Linked DNA regions of Paraburkholderia bryophila. The protein of the gene in region 1 interacts with the protein of each later gene in a pairwise test. Links are inferred from orthologs where the notes say so. Each region holds a gene or a part of one and is shown on either strand. Other genes may lie near its edges.

What was found.
Region 2: the proteins of GGD40_RS16080 (region 1) and GGD40_RS36325 interact in binary tests that used the Escherichia coli proteins (3 or more experiments, as listed by UniProt). The link is inferred for Paraburkholderia bryophila from one-to-one orthologs.

What each region holds. Positions count from the first base shown.
Region 1 is NZ_JACCAS010000001.1:3,583,803-3,591,533, reverse strand. What follows is about bases 1,861-4,850. They hold GGD40_RS16080 (DegQ family serine endoprotease), read right to left. Parts: upstream 4,120-4,850; coding sequence 2,602-4,119; downstream 1,861-2,601. Other genes in these bases: GGD40_RS16075 (ATP-binding protein), read right to left, coding at 4,280-4,850; GGD40_RS16085 (carboxypeptidase-like regulatory domain-containing protein), read right to left, coding at 1,861-2,256. In the rest of the region: GGD40_RS16100 (helix-turn-helix domain-containing protein), read left to right, coding at 1-158; GGD40_RS16095 (CoxG family protein), read right to left, coding at 386-1,144; GGD40_RS16090 (DUF427 domain-containing protein), read right to left, coding at 1,175-1,567; more of GGD40_RS16085, read right to left, coding at 1,759-1,860; more of GGD40_RS16075, read right to left, coding at 4,851-5,581; GGD40_RS16070 (response regulator), read right to left, coding at 5,586-6,248; dacB (D-alanyl-D-alanine carboxypeptidase/D-alanyl-D-alanine endopeptidase), read left to right, coding at 6,457-7,731. UniProt on the Escherichia coli protein: DegP acts as a chaperone at low temperatures but switches to a peptidase (heat shock protein) at higher temperatures.
Region 2 is NZ_JACCAS010000002.1:3,465,607-3,471,605, reverse strand. Bases 399-3,250 are described here. They hold GGD40_RS36325 (porin), read left to right. Parts: upstream 399-1,195; coding sequence 1,196-2,305; downstream 2,306-3,250. Other genes in these bases: GGD40_RS36315 (GMC family oxidoreductase), read left to right, coding at 2,962-3,250; GGD40_RS36320 (sugar dehydrogenase complex small subunit), read left to right, coding at 2,510-2,959; GGD40_RS36330 (AAA family ATPase), read right to left, coding at 399-819. In the rest of the region: more of GGD40_RS36330, read right to left, coding at 1-398; more of GGD40_RS36315, read left to right, coding at 3,251-4,596; GGD40_RS36310 (c-type cytochrome), read left to right, coding at 4,599-5,885.

The sequences.
Region 1 (7,731 bases):
TCGCGCGCGCGCAGCAACTGCTGGAGAGCAGCGATGAATCGGTGGAAGCGATCGCGGCGATCGCGGGGTTTGGTTCGACCGCTTCGTTACGGCAGCATTTCGCGGAAGCGTTTCGCACGTCGCCGTCCGCCTGGCGGCGGGAGTTTCGCGGAGCGTGAAGGCGGGGAAGGTTGAACGCGGCTCAAGCCGATCGCGGAAAGTGCTCGCTTCGTTTCCAGCAGGCCGGAAGATTATCGCGAAGCAGGAGCGTGTGAAGAGGTAGACCGCAGATCCGGCGACGTGCGAGACCCCACGCCGCCAACGGCGTTTCGTAGTCAGCCGCCTGGATTTCGTAGTCGCGTCGGCGCGACAACCCAAACGACAACCCAAACGAAAAACCCACCCCTCAATGCTCGCTAATCCAGCGCGCCACATACAACAACAACGCGACCAGAAAAATCATCGCCGCCCAGGCCCAATACGGCAGCGCATGTGGACTGGACTCATGCCGCGAGACCCCATGCGACGCCCCGTGCGATGCGCCATGCGACGCACTCGCCGCCCGCCCGGTCAGCGTGTTGTGATCCGCACGCGTGCGCCGCGCGATGCCGCCGAGGTTGATCGGCCGCAAAAACACATGCTGCCGACGCGCCGCCGACCCTCGCGCACGATTCGGACCTTCTCCATATTTCGCCCGCACCACCGCGTCGAATTCGGCGAAGAAATCATCCGCCAACTGATGCAGCGCGTTTTCGAGCTGGCGCGTCGGCAGTTCGGCGAGCGGTCCGGACGAGGTCGCCCAGATCGTGTAATCGATTCGCGTGCCGCGCTGTTTGCCGGCGCCGAGCGTGCTTTCGTCCGCGCGCAAACGCACTTCGATCTGACCGCGCAACGCACCGATGCCTTCGGCACGGGCTTTGAAGTTGATGGTGCGGCGCTGCGCGTCCGCCGGTCCCGAATCCTGGCCCGCCACGTGAGCACGCGCTTCGTATCGCGCACGCAATGGCCCGAGCGGCACCGTCAGCACCAGTTCGTATTCGCCGTGGGCGAGGCGCGTGAACGACTCGCAGTTATCGAGGCTGGCGCGCAACAGCGCGAGGTCTTGCAGCGCTTCCCAGACGTCGGAGGCGCCAAGCGGAATTCTTAACGCGTCGTTCAATTCCATTGCAGCCTCCCCGATAAACGCGCGGCCCGATCAGGAAGTCTGATCGATGCGATCCACGCGCGATGCGTAAAACGCCAGATACCCTTTGATCTGTTGCGCCGGCTCGAGCGGCGTTTCATAGCTCCAGACGGCGTTCTCGATCAGGCCGTCTTCGGTGCGCAGATGGAAGTATGACGCGTCGCCCTTGAACGGGCAGTGCGAAGTATGCGTGGAGCGTTCGAGGCGGGCCATGTTCACGTCCGCGCGCGGGAAATAGAACACGTCCGGCAGGCCGGTTTCCGAGAGCGTGAGCCCGGCCTGGGTATCGGCCATGGTAACGCCGCCGTGAATCATCCGCACCCGGTGGCTGTTGCCGGTGATCGAGATGGCATGTCCGCCCGCGCCCGCGCCGGGGCTTCCGTGAGGTGTCAAGGCATCGCTCATGTCCCGGCTCCGTGATGAGGTGCGGTCGTACGAACGGGTCGCACAAACGGGTCGTACAAACGGAAAAGCCACGGGGCGCGCCCGTGGCTTCATTATCGACCAAACTTCCGACAAGTGCGCGAGCTTCCTGAGTCGCGCAACTGAGCTGTCTCCCGGGGCGATCTCCCCGCCGGGCGGTCCGATCGCCCGCTTTACTGCGTCGTCCAGTAGAAGTCCGCCTTCGCGGAGCCCTTGGCCGGGATCGTCACCGCCTTGCTCTGGTCGCGGTCCTTGTACTGTGCATGCACCGTGTAGCGGCCCGGGCGCAGCTTGACCAGCATGTACGGTCCACGCGACGTGGCGCTCAGCACCTCGCCGTCATGCGCGTCAACGACTCGCACGTGAACGTCCGCGAGAAAGTCGGAGCCTGGGCCCGTGAAGCGCAACGACAACGGCCACTGGCTTTGCGCATGCTGCAGCGCCTTCGATTCGTCCTGCCCGACGCCGCCCGACACGAACGCGACGTCGCCCTTGTGCTGGATTTGCGGCATGCCGCCGCCGTTGTCGTTGCCCGCGCTGGTGTCGTCGGTGGTCGTGCCGCCGGTGGTGCCGTTCGACTGCTGTGCATACGCGCCGCCCGCCAGACCGAGCGTGAGCGCTGCGCACAGCGCGGCGGCTACGATCCTTCGCTGATTGCGTTGGGTTTTCATCGGTTCGCTCCTTGTTGAGGTCGTATCCCTTCCGGCGCCGTCCCGCGACGGCCCGGACCAAGGCAGACGCAACCTGCGTGCCACAAGGCAGATCGCGTCGTCCGGAAACCGCTGTCGCGCCGCACTGCACGGCGCACAGCGCCTTGCTTCGGTACTGCTTGACGGGTAAAACCCGCGATAAAAACAGCGATAAAGACGGATAAAAAATGCCGGTCCGCAGGCAGTAAGTGCAAGGACCGGCAAGCGTTACTTCAATTCCCGGGGCAAATCGGCCAACCGGTCCGCCAGTCCGTCAACCGATCGGTCAGCAGGACGCGACACGGCCACGCCCTGCCCGCCCAACGATCAGCCCAGATCCACCGGCACGAAGATCTGCGCGTTGTCGCGCTGGATCAGCAGCGCGATGCTGCTGCCGGCGCTGGCGATCATCTGCTTCAACTGATCGACCGTGGTGATCGGCCGGCCGTTGACCGCGAGAATCACGTCGCCCGGCTGGATGCCGGCGCTTTCCGCCGCGCCGCCCGACTGCTGCACCAGCAGACCGTGCGAGATCGAGGCGCCGCTCTTCTCTTCCGGCGTCAGCGGCCGCACCGCCACGCCGAGGCGGCCCTGCAACTGGGTCGGCTGATCCACCTTGTCGGCGGCGACCTTCGCATCCGACAACGAGCCGATCGTCACCTTCAGATCCTTGGTGGCCTTGTCGCGCCACACCTGCACGGTGGCCGAGCTACCCGGCGCCAGACCCGCGACCTGCGCCGGCAGATCCGTCGAATCGCCGACCGTCTCGCCGTTCACCGACAGAATCACGTCGCCCGGCTGCAAGCCGCCCTTCGCGGCCGGACCGCCCGGATCGACCGAGCTCACCAGCGCGCCTTGCGGCTTCTGCAGGCCGAACGAATTCGCCAGCGTCTGGTTCATGCCCTGCACCGCGACGCCGAGACGGCCGCGGCTGACGTGGCCGGTCTTGACGATGTCGTCCTTGACCTTGATCGCCTCATTGATCGGGATCGCGAACGACAGCCCCTGGAAGCCGCCAGTCTGCGAGTAGATCATCGAGTTGATGCCGATCACTTCGCCTTCCAGATTGAACAGCGGACCGCCCGAATTACCGGGGTTCACCGGCACGTCGGTCTGAATGAACGGCGTGTAGTTCTCGTTGGGCAGCGAACGCGACTTCGCGCTGATGATGCCCGAGGTCACGGTGTTGTCGAAACCATAAGGCGAGCCGATCGCGACCACCCACTGACCGACCTTGCTCTGACGCGGATCGCCGATCTTCACGGTCGGCAGATTGCTCGCGTCGATCTTCAGCACGGCGACGTCGGACTGCTTGTCGGCGCCGATCACCTTGGCCCTGAATTCGCGCTTGTCGGTGAGCTTCACGGTGACGACGTTGGCGCCGTCCACCACATGCGCGTTGGTCAGGATGTAACCGTCGCTGCTGACGATAAAGCCCGAGCCCAGGCTTGCGCTCGGCTGATCGGCCGCATCGCCGCCGTCGCCGCCTTGCATGCCCGGCATACCGCCGAAGAAGTGCTTGTAGAACTGGTAGAACGGATCGCTCGGATCGATCGGCAACTGATTGCCGCCGGCGTTGCCGCCGTTGCCGTTACCGCGCAGCGCCGTCTGCTTGACCACGTGCTTCGCGCTGATGTTGACGACGGCCGGGCCGTAGGTTTCGACCAGGCCCGAGAAGTCGGGAATGCCGGTTTTGGCCGCGGCTTCAGCGGGCATCATCGCGGCTTGCGCCGGCGTGATCACCTGCGGCGCGGGCACGTCGCGATGCCCCGCCACATAGCCGGCGGACAGCGCCACGGCGACAGCTACTGCAACAGCGCTGCGGGACAAGGTTTTCGCGTTCATCGTGTACTCCTGACTGGGAGAAAGAGGCTACTGGATGACTCGAAGCGTACGGGGCATCGCTTAAAAGAGTCTTAAGCAGCGCCAGATCGCTTCAAGCCCCTCGTTAGGGCAGCTTTAAGCCCCGTTTAAGCCACTTTACGAACAGAAAGCCTCAGCTTCTTCAGAAGCGCACGTTGACCTGCAAGCCGCCCGCAGGCGACTCGTCGAGCGACACGGCCGCATGGTGTTGCGTGGCGATCCGGCGCACGATCGCCAGTCCCAGGCCGCTGCCCGCGACATCGGTGCGCACGCGATTCGCACTGGCGCCCGCGCGATAGAAACGGTCGAACACGCGATCGCGTTCGGCCGGCTCGATGCCCGGACCGCTATCGGCGATCCGCACGGTGGGGTGCCCTTCCTCGACATGCAGACTGACGTCCACCCGGCCGCCGCGCGGCGTGTATTTGGTTGCGTTGTCCACGAGGTTGTTGAACATCACGCGCAACGCGTCGGCGTCGCCGATCACCGTGGCGGCTTCGCTCGCTTCGATGCCGAGATCGACGCCGCGATTCTGCGCGAGCGGCGCGTACTTCACCACGCAGTCCTGCAGCAACGCACGCAGATCGATCGCGTCGGTGGCGGCGAGGCCGTCCGGTTCGGAGCGCGCGAGCGCCAGCAGTTGCTCGGCGAGACGCGTGGCGCGCGTCACGCCCGCCTGCAGATCGGTCAGCGCTTCGCTGCGGGAGGCGTCGTCTTTCGCGCGCGCCACCAGTTGCGCCTGAATCTGCACGGCGGCGAGCGGCGTGCGCAATTCATGCGCGGCATCGGCGACGAATGCTTTCTGAATGTCGAGCGCGGTGGCGAGCCGTTCGAGCAGGCCGTTCAAGGCTCGCACGAGCGGCTGCACCTCAAGCGGCAGACGCTGGTCGGGCAACGGATCGAGCGCTTCGGGATGGCGCGTGTCGAGCGCGCTGGTGACACGCCGTAGCGGCTTCAGTCCGCGCCCGACGATCACCCACACCGCCACGCCCATCAACGGTAGCAGCACGATCAGCGGCCACAGCGTGCGCAGCGCGACGCTCGCGGCGAGACGGTTGCGCACCGACACCGGCTGCGCCAGTTGCACGACGTTATCACCGACGATCGCGCCATACACGCGCCAGTCACCACGCTCCGTGTGCTCGGTCGAAAACCCCAGCTCGGCGCGCGGCGCGAGCGGCGCGCGCGGACGCGAGTAGTACATCAGCACGCCGTTGCGATTCCAGATCTGCAGCACGATGCCTTCGTCGCCGGTATCGCGCGAACCGAGCACCTGCGAGAACGGTTCCGACGGCAGCGCCGCGGCAATCTGCTCCAACTGGTAATCGAACAGTTCGTTGGCTTCCGCCAGCGCCTGACGGTAAATCAGCCACCCCGCAATGCCGACGCCGAGCAACACCAGCGCAAGCAGCCAAATGAGCAATTGACGACGAATCGAACGCATCGGCTCAGGCGTCCTTCGCGATCATGTAGCCGAGGCCGCGCACGTTGCGAATCAGTTCCGCGCCGAGCTTTTTGCGCAGCGCGTGAATGTAGACCTCGACGGTATTGCTGCCGATCTCTTCGCCCCAGCCGTACATTTTTTCTTCGAGCTGGCTCTTCGACAGCACCGCGCCGGGACGCGCGAGCAACGCTTCCAGCAGCGCGAATTCACGCGCCGACAAGGCCACCGGCGCACCGTCGAGCGTGACCTGATGCGACGCGGGATCGAGCGTCAGATTGCCGTGGCGAATCGTCGAATCGCTGCGGCCCGATTGACGGCGGATCAGCGCGCGCATGCGGGCGCCGAGTTCGTCGAGATCGAAAGGTTTGACAAGGTAATCGTCGGCGCCGGCGTCGAGGCCCTTGACGCGATCGGCCACCGCGTCGCGCGCGGTGACGATCAGCACCGGCAGCGCATGGCCGCGCGCGCGCAGGGTGCGCAACACGTCGAGACCGTCGCGCCTGGGCAGACCGAGATCGAGCAGCACCAGATCGTAAGGTTGCGAGCCGGCCGCGCTGAGCGCCGCTTCGCCGTCTTCCACCCAGTCGACCGCGAAGCCTTCGCCGCGCAGCGCCTTGCGCACACCTTCGGCGATCATCCGGTCGTCTTCGACTAGCAAGATGCGCATGGTTATCCGTTCCGAAACGTTAAGCGATGCCGCATTCTAGCGCCCGCCATCACCGTGCACGCCGCTTGACGCTTTTTTCACCGCAGCCTCACGGCATGTCTCTACAATGGGCGCTTTGCGTCGCGCGGCGCTGGTATGCGACGCACCTCGATGCATCCCCGGATTACCGCGTGCCCCACGCCCTGACATTTTGCTTTTTCGCCCGTCCATGACGCACGCTTTTCTGTCTTCTCTCGCACGCCGCCTGCATCGTGTCGCGCTGCGCTCGCGCTGGTTTTCTTCTCCTGTTCCCGCTACTGCTTCTGCTTCCGCTTCGGCCCGCATGCCGCGCCGTTTCGTGCAGCGGACCGCGGCCGGGTGGATGCTCGCCTGCGCCCTACTCGGTAGCGGTGCGGCCGCTTCGTTGCCACTCGCCGCGCAGGCGCGTGTCAAGGCGACGCATCCGAGCGTCAACGTCACCACCGTGCTGCCGCAGTCGGTCATGCTCGGCTTGCAGCGCGCGCACGTGCCCTTGTCGTCGATCAGCGTGGTCGTCGAAAAGGTCGGCGACCGCACGCCGATCGTCGCACTGAACGCCGGCAAACCGATGATGCCCGCCTCGACGATGAAGCTCGTCACCACCTATTCCGGCCTGTCGATTCTCGGCCCCGATTATCGCTGGCGCACCAGTGCGTACGCGGACGGCAACGTCGACGCCAACGGCGTGCTGCACGGCAATCTTTACATTCAGGGCACGGGCGATCCGAAGCTCGTGCCGGAAGAATTGATCGACCTCGTGCAGAAGATCCACAAGGCGGGCATCACTGGAATCGATGGCGCGCTGGTGCTCGACAAGCGCTACTTCGATCCGTCCACGCGCGACCTGCCGCCGTTCGACGACGACGCCACCGCACCGTACAACGTCGGCCCCGATCCGCTGCTGTATGCATTCAAATCGCTGTCGTTCACGCTCACGCCGTCGCCCGACGGCAGCGTCGCGATCGACGTGCTGCCGGCGCTCGCGCAATTGCAGATCGACAATCAGATGCACGCGGTCAACGGCCCATGCCGTGGCGATGCGTCGACGGTCTCGCCGAGCGTCACGCCGCAGCCGAACGGCACGGTCGTCGCGTCGTTCAGCGGCGACTATTCGGTGCGCTGCGGCCCGCGCACGATCAACGTCGCGGTGCTCGATCATTCAGCGTTTTTCGCGGGCGGCTTTCTCGCGCTGTGGCAGCAAACCGGCGGCACCTTCAACGGCGCGACCCGCGAAGGCGCAGTGCCGGTCGGCGCCAAACTGGTCGCCACGCACGACGGGCCGATGCTGGCCGACATCGTTCGCGACATCAACAAGTTCAGCAACAACACGATGGCGCGCAATCTGTTCCTGACCATCGGCGCCGCCGAAGAAAAGCCGCCTGCGACGCCCGCCAAATCCGCGCGCGCGATCCAGGCGTTTCTGCGCCGCGACGCTGTGGACATGGAATACCTGACGCTCGACAAC
Region 2 (5,999 bases), on another replicon or contig:
GAGCCGGAACGCCGGATGCGGCGCCACGATCTCGTTGCCTTTCTCCTTCAGCACGAGGCGGCCGTGCGGTTCGAGCACGGCGGTGAGCGCGGCGAGAATCGACGGTTCGGCGAAGTCGATTTCGTCGACGATCAGCCACAGGCCCTCGCGCATCGCGGTGGGCAGCACGCCGTCGACCCATAAAGTCTCGCCGCCCTTGACTGTCCAGAAGCCGACGAAATCGCCGACGGTGGTCTGCCCGTTCATGTTCGAGCGCAGTACGCCGTGCCGCGAACGCGCCGCGACCTGTTCGATCAGGCTGGTCTTGCCGGCGCCAGTGTGGCCGATCAGCATGACGCGGCGGTTCTCGACGATATCTTCGACGATGTCGTTGAAGCGCTCGGAAAACAGATAGGCGGGATTGATGCGCGGCACCAGCGGACTATCCATGCCGCAGGGCACGTCGACATGACCGATGCGCACGCTCTCGCTTACGCCTTCCACGTGCCGCTGTTTCGCCGCCGCCGCGAGCGCCGCGGCGCGCTGCAAGGCGGGCATGAAGGCGATCCGTTCGGCCGCGCCGTGCTCGGCGCCGGTGTCGCCGGTATCGATCGCGAAGCCTTCGCGGCGCCACTTCTTCAGCTTGGCGCGCAGATTTTCCGCATCGACCACCAGATCGATATCGACCGTGCCGGTACGCTCGCCGTCGTCCGCGCCATGTTCGAGGCGATAGTTTTCCGGGCGGTCGGCGACGCTGACGCGCCACCATTCAGCGCCGTTCTCCGTTGCGCGTTGGTAAAGGCCAAGGTGTTCGTCTTCGGTCAGTTCGGGCGCATTCATGGCAAGAGGTAAAGGATCGATAACGGTTTATACGTTTCTATTTGGCGCGGACGTAATGAGCATCTATCTTATCTTGAGCAGCTTTCGATCGCCCTTTTCGGTTGCCCACTCAATGTCGAGTCCGCTGTCCGCAAAAGTTTATTGCGTCAAACGGATAGGCTATCAGCCGCGTATCCCCTATAGTTCGACCGCGCTGGATGTAGTTTTGCAACATCTATCCATCGTTCTATCCATCGTCGTTTTCGAATCCCGCTTTAAACCGGCGTTGTCCGGGTGGTCGCAGCATGAGCGCCGCCGACGCTGCACCGAGTAGTTTTGAATCATCCGCAATCCGCTTTGCCCTCCCTCGCGATACAAAACAACTCACGGCAAGACAATGAGACTACCTACTAAATTAATGGCGGCCCTTGCGGTAGCGGCTAGTCCGCTGGCTTATGGTCAAACCAGTGTGTCGTTATATGGTCGCCTGGACGCGGGTCTGGAATACCTGAATCACATCAACAATGCCGCGGGCGGCAGTTCGAGCCGCTGGAGCGCGGAGGGCGGCGATTGGGGCACCAGCATGCTGGGCCTCAAAGGCAATGAAGATCTGGGCGGTGGCCTGAATGCGATCTTCAACCTGGAAACCGGCTTGCAGGTGATGAACGGCACCACCAGCGGCGGGCGCCTCTGGTCGCGGCGCGCATTCGTCGGCTTGAAGAGCCAGGAGTGGGGCACGCTGCAGGCGGGCCGCAATCTGTTTATCGATAGCGACGGCGTGTGGGAATTCGATCCGTTCGTGCAGCAGGCGTTTTCGTCGGCCTCGCTGGTGCGCGGGCGCAACTGGCAGCAAACCAGCAACAACGTCGAGTATCACAGCCCGGTGTTCTGGGGCTTCGACGTGCAGGGGCAATACTCGTTCGGCAATCAGCCGGGCTCGTTCAATAGTGGCGCGAACGGTGAGTTCGGCCGCTCCGACGGCGTCATGCTGAGCTATCACTCCACGCTGTTCGACGTGCGCGGCATCTACGACGAACTGCGCGACAGCAATGGCCGCTTCAGCAATATCTTCCAGGCGTCGCGCGAATATTTCGTGGGCGCCAACGTGCATTTCGATGCGGTGAAGATCCAGGGCGCCTATACGCACTACTCGGCGCCGGACTCGCCGGTCGGCGTGGCCGATAGCGCGGATCACTACTGGCTCGGCGCGACCTACAACTTCCAGCCGCGCTGGGCGGTGACGGCGGGCGGCTACTACGTGAAGGTCGGCGACGGCAGCGGCGACGCCGCGCACGACCCGTCCGGCCACGCGATGATGTACGTGCTCGGCACCACCTACAACCTGACGAAGCGCACCTTTCTGTATGGCACGGTGGGTTACGTGAACAACGGTGGCAACTCGAACTTCTCGCTCGAAGCGTCGCCGCGCGACTCGACCAGCAACACGAGTCCGCTGGTCGGCGAATCGCAGACCGGCGCTTATGTCGGGATGCTGCATCAGTTTTGACGCTGCGCGATAAGCGGCATGGAACGTGCTACGAGCGAACGGCGCTCGTGATGCCGCTCGTGCTGCATTCGGCAGGTCTCGTATCACCCCGCAATAAGTTTTGAAGAACGCCTCACAAGGGATAAACAACAATTGACTCCACACGATACTCACGGCGAGTCCCGCGACGGGACAGCCTTCGCCGCGAGCGGTGAAGCGTCGAGCATGACGCGCCGCCGCTGGCTCCAGGGCGCACTCGCGTTGACCGCCGCGGGCCTGACCGGCTCGCTCGCGCTCAAGGCACTCGCCGCGAACCCCTCCGCCGCGCCCATCGACGCGTTCATGAGCCTGTCGCAATCGCTGACCGCGCGAGCCACGCTGAATCGCGACGTCGGCACGCGCCTGCTGGCCGCGTTGCAGACGTCGTCGCCCGCTTTCGCGCAGCAGTTGCCGAAGCTGGCCGGCGCGCTCGCCGCCGGTTCCGCCGACGCCTCGCAACAGGCGCTCGCGCTGAAGATCCTCGAAGCGTGGTACCTCGGCACCGTCGATACGACCGTGGTCACGTACGAACAGGCGCTGATGTACGACGTGGTTTCCGACACGCTGATCATCCGTTCGTACTGCCCCAACAAGCCCGGTTTCTGGGCTGCCAAACCGATCGAAAGGCAAGCCTGAGCATGGCCGATTCACAAAATCAAACCCAACCCAAAACCCAGCAGGCCGATATCGTCGTAGTCGGCTCGGGCGTCGCGGGCGCGATCGTCGCGCATCAGATGGCGCTGGCCGGCAAGTCCGTGATTCTGCTCGAAGCCGGGCCGCGCATGCCGCGCTGGGAAATCGTCGAACGCTTCCGCAACCAGTTCGACAAGTCGGATAACTCGGCGCCGTATCCGTCGAGTCAATGGGCGCCGCATCCGGAATACGGTCCGCCGAACAATTATCTGATCCTGAAGGGCGAGCACAAATTCAACTCGCAGTACATTCGCGCGGTGGGCGGCACAACGTGGCACTGGGCGGCGTCCGCGTGGCGCTTCATGCCGAACGACTTCCACATGAAGACGGTGTACGGCGTGGGCCGTGACTGGCCGATGGCGTACGAAGAGCTGGAGCCGTACTATCAGCGCGCCGAAGAAGAACTCGGCGTGTGGGGCCCGACGGACGAAGAACTCGGTTCGCCGCGCAGCCAGCCGTATCCGATGGCGCCGCTGCCGCTGTCGTACAACGAGCAGACTATCAAGGGCAAGCTCAACGCGTTCGACTCGCGCTATCACGTGGTGACCGAGCCGGTGGCGCGCAATAGCCGTCCGTACGACGGCCGCCCGACCTGTTGCGGCAACAACAATTGCATGCCGATCTGTCCGATCGGCGCGATGTACAACGGGATTGTGCACGTCGAGAAAGCGGAGCAGGCCGGTGCGAAACTGATCGACAACGCGGTCGTCTACAAGCTCGAAGTGGGCGCGGACAAGCGCATCGTCGCGGCTTTGTATAAAGACCCGCAGGGCAACGAGTATCGCGTGGAAGGCAAGTACTTCGTGCTGGCCGCGAACGGCATTGAAACGCCGAAGATCATGCTGATGTCCACCAGCCACGATTTCCCGAACGGCGTGGGCAATAGCTCCGACATGGTGGGCCGCAATCTGATGGACCACCCGGGCACCGGCGTGACGTTCTACGCCGACGAAAAACTGTGGCCGGGCCGCGGACCGCAGGAAATGACCTCGCTGATCGGTTTCCGCGACGGCGCATTCCGCGCGACCGAAGCTGCGAAGAAAATCCATCTGTCGAACCTGTCGCGTATCGATCAGGAAACGCAGAAGATTTTCAAGCGGGGCAAGCTGATCAAACCGGCCGAGCTGGACGCGCAGATTCGCGACCGCGCGGCGCGTTTTGTCGAGTTCGATTGCTTCCACGAAATCCTGCCCGCACCGGAAAACCGCATCGTGCCGAGCAAAACGGAGACCGACGCGATCGGTATTCCCCGTCCGGAGATTACGTATCGTATCGACGATTACGTGAAGCGCGGCGCCGTGCATACGCGCGAGGTTTACGCCAACGCGGCGAAAGTGCTGGGCGGCACCGAGATCGAGTATCAGGACGAGTTCGCGCCGAACAATCACATCACGGGCGCGACCATCATGGGCAGCGATCCGCGCGATTCGGTGGTCGACAAGCATTGCCGTACCTTCGATCACCCGAACCTGTTTATCTCGAGCAGCGCGACGATGCCCACCGTGGGCACCGTCAACGTGACGCTGAGCATCGCAGCGCTGGCGCTGCGCATGGCCGACCAGTTGAAGAAGGAAGTTTGAACGTGCTGAAGAAAACCTTTTTCTGGCTACTGGCCGGTGCCTTGACTCTGCCCGCGTTGGCGCAGGCGGAGTCGTCGGTGAGCGGCAACGACACCGCATTGATTAAACGCGGTGAATATCTCGCGACGGCCGGCGATTGCATGGCGTGTCATAGCACGGTAAAGGGCAAGCCGTTTGCGGGTGGCTTGCCGCTGAAAGTACCGATGCTCGGCACGATCTACTCAAGCAATATCACGCCGGATCCGCAAACGGGGATCGGCACGTGGTCGCTTGATGATTTCGACCGCGCGCTGCGCAAAGGCGTCTCGAAGGACGGCCACAATCTGTATCCGGCCATGCCGTACGTCTCGTACGCGAAGGTCAGCGACGACGACGTGAAGGCGCTGTACGCGTACTTCCGCTACGGCGTCGCGCCGGTGAATCAGGCCACGCATGCAAGCGATATTCCGTGGCCGCTCAACATGCGCTGGCCGCTGACCGCGTGGAACTGGCTGTTCCTGACGAGCGGTTCGTATCAGGCGAAGTCGAACCAGAGCGTCGAATGGAATCGCGGCGCGTACCTCGTGCAAGGCCTCGCACATTGCAGTACGTGCCACACGCCGCGCGGCTTCGCAATGCAGGAGAAAGCGCTCGACGAAACTGGCGGCGATTTTCTCGGCGGTTCGGTGCTGGCGGGTTGGGATGGCTACAACATCACGTCGGCGACCAACAGCGGGATTGGCGGATGGACCCATGCGCAACTCGTCCAGTATCTTCAGACGGGCAGCGTGCCAGGTCTCGCGCAAGCTGCTGGGCCGATGGGCGAAGCGGTGGAGCATAGCTTCTCGAAGATGACGGACGCCGATATCAACGCGATTGCTACCTACGTGCGCACGGTGCCTGCGGTCAGCGACGGCAGCCGGCAAGCACGCGGTACTTGGGGCAAGCCGGCCACGGACGTGACGCGGTTGCGTGGTGTTGCGATGAGCGACGGTACGCTCGATCCGGCGCGTTTGTACCTCGGTAATTGCGCGACTTGCCATCAGGCACAAGGCAAGGGCACGCCGGATGGGTACTATCCGCCGTTGCTGCATAACACCACGGTGGGGGCGTCGAATCCGGGTAACCTGGTGCAGGTGATTTTGCACGGTGTGCAGCGCAAGACCGCGGGCAATGATGTTGGGATGCCGGCGTTTGCCGTGGAGTTGAATGATGCGCAGATTGCTGCTCTGACTAACTACGTGACGACGCAGTTTGGTAATCCGGCGGCTGTGCAGGTGACGGAGAAGGATGTGGCGAAGCTGCGGTGAGTTGAGTACGAGGTGAGCGCTGGGCACAGTTGATCGACGTGTTCGGCGTTAGAAAAAGGGCATGCCGGGTTTATCCGATATGCCCTTTTTTGCGTTTGACCGATGAGTCGCACT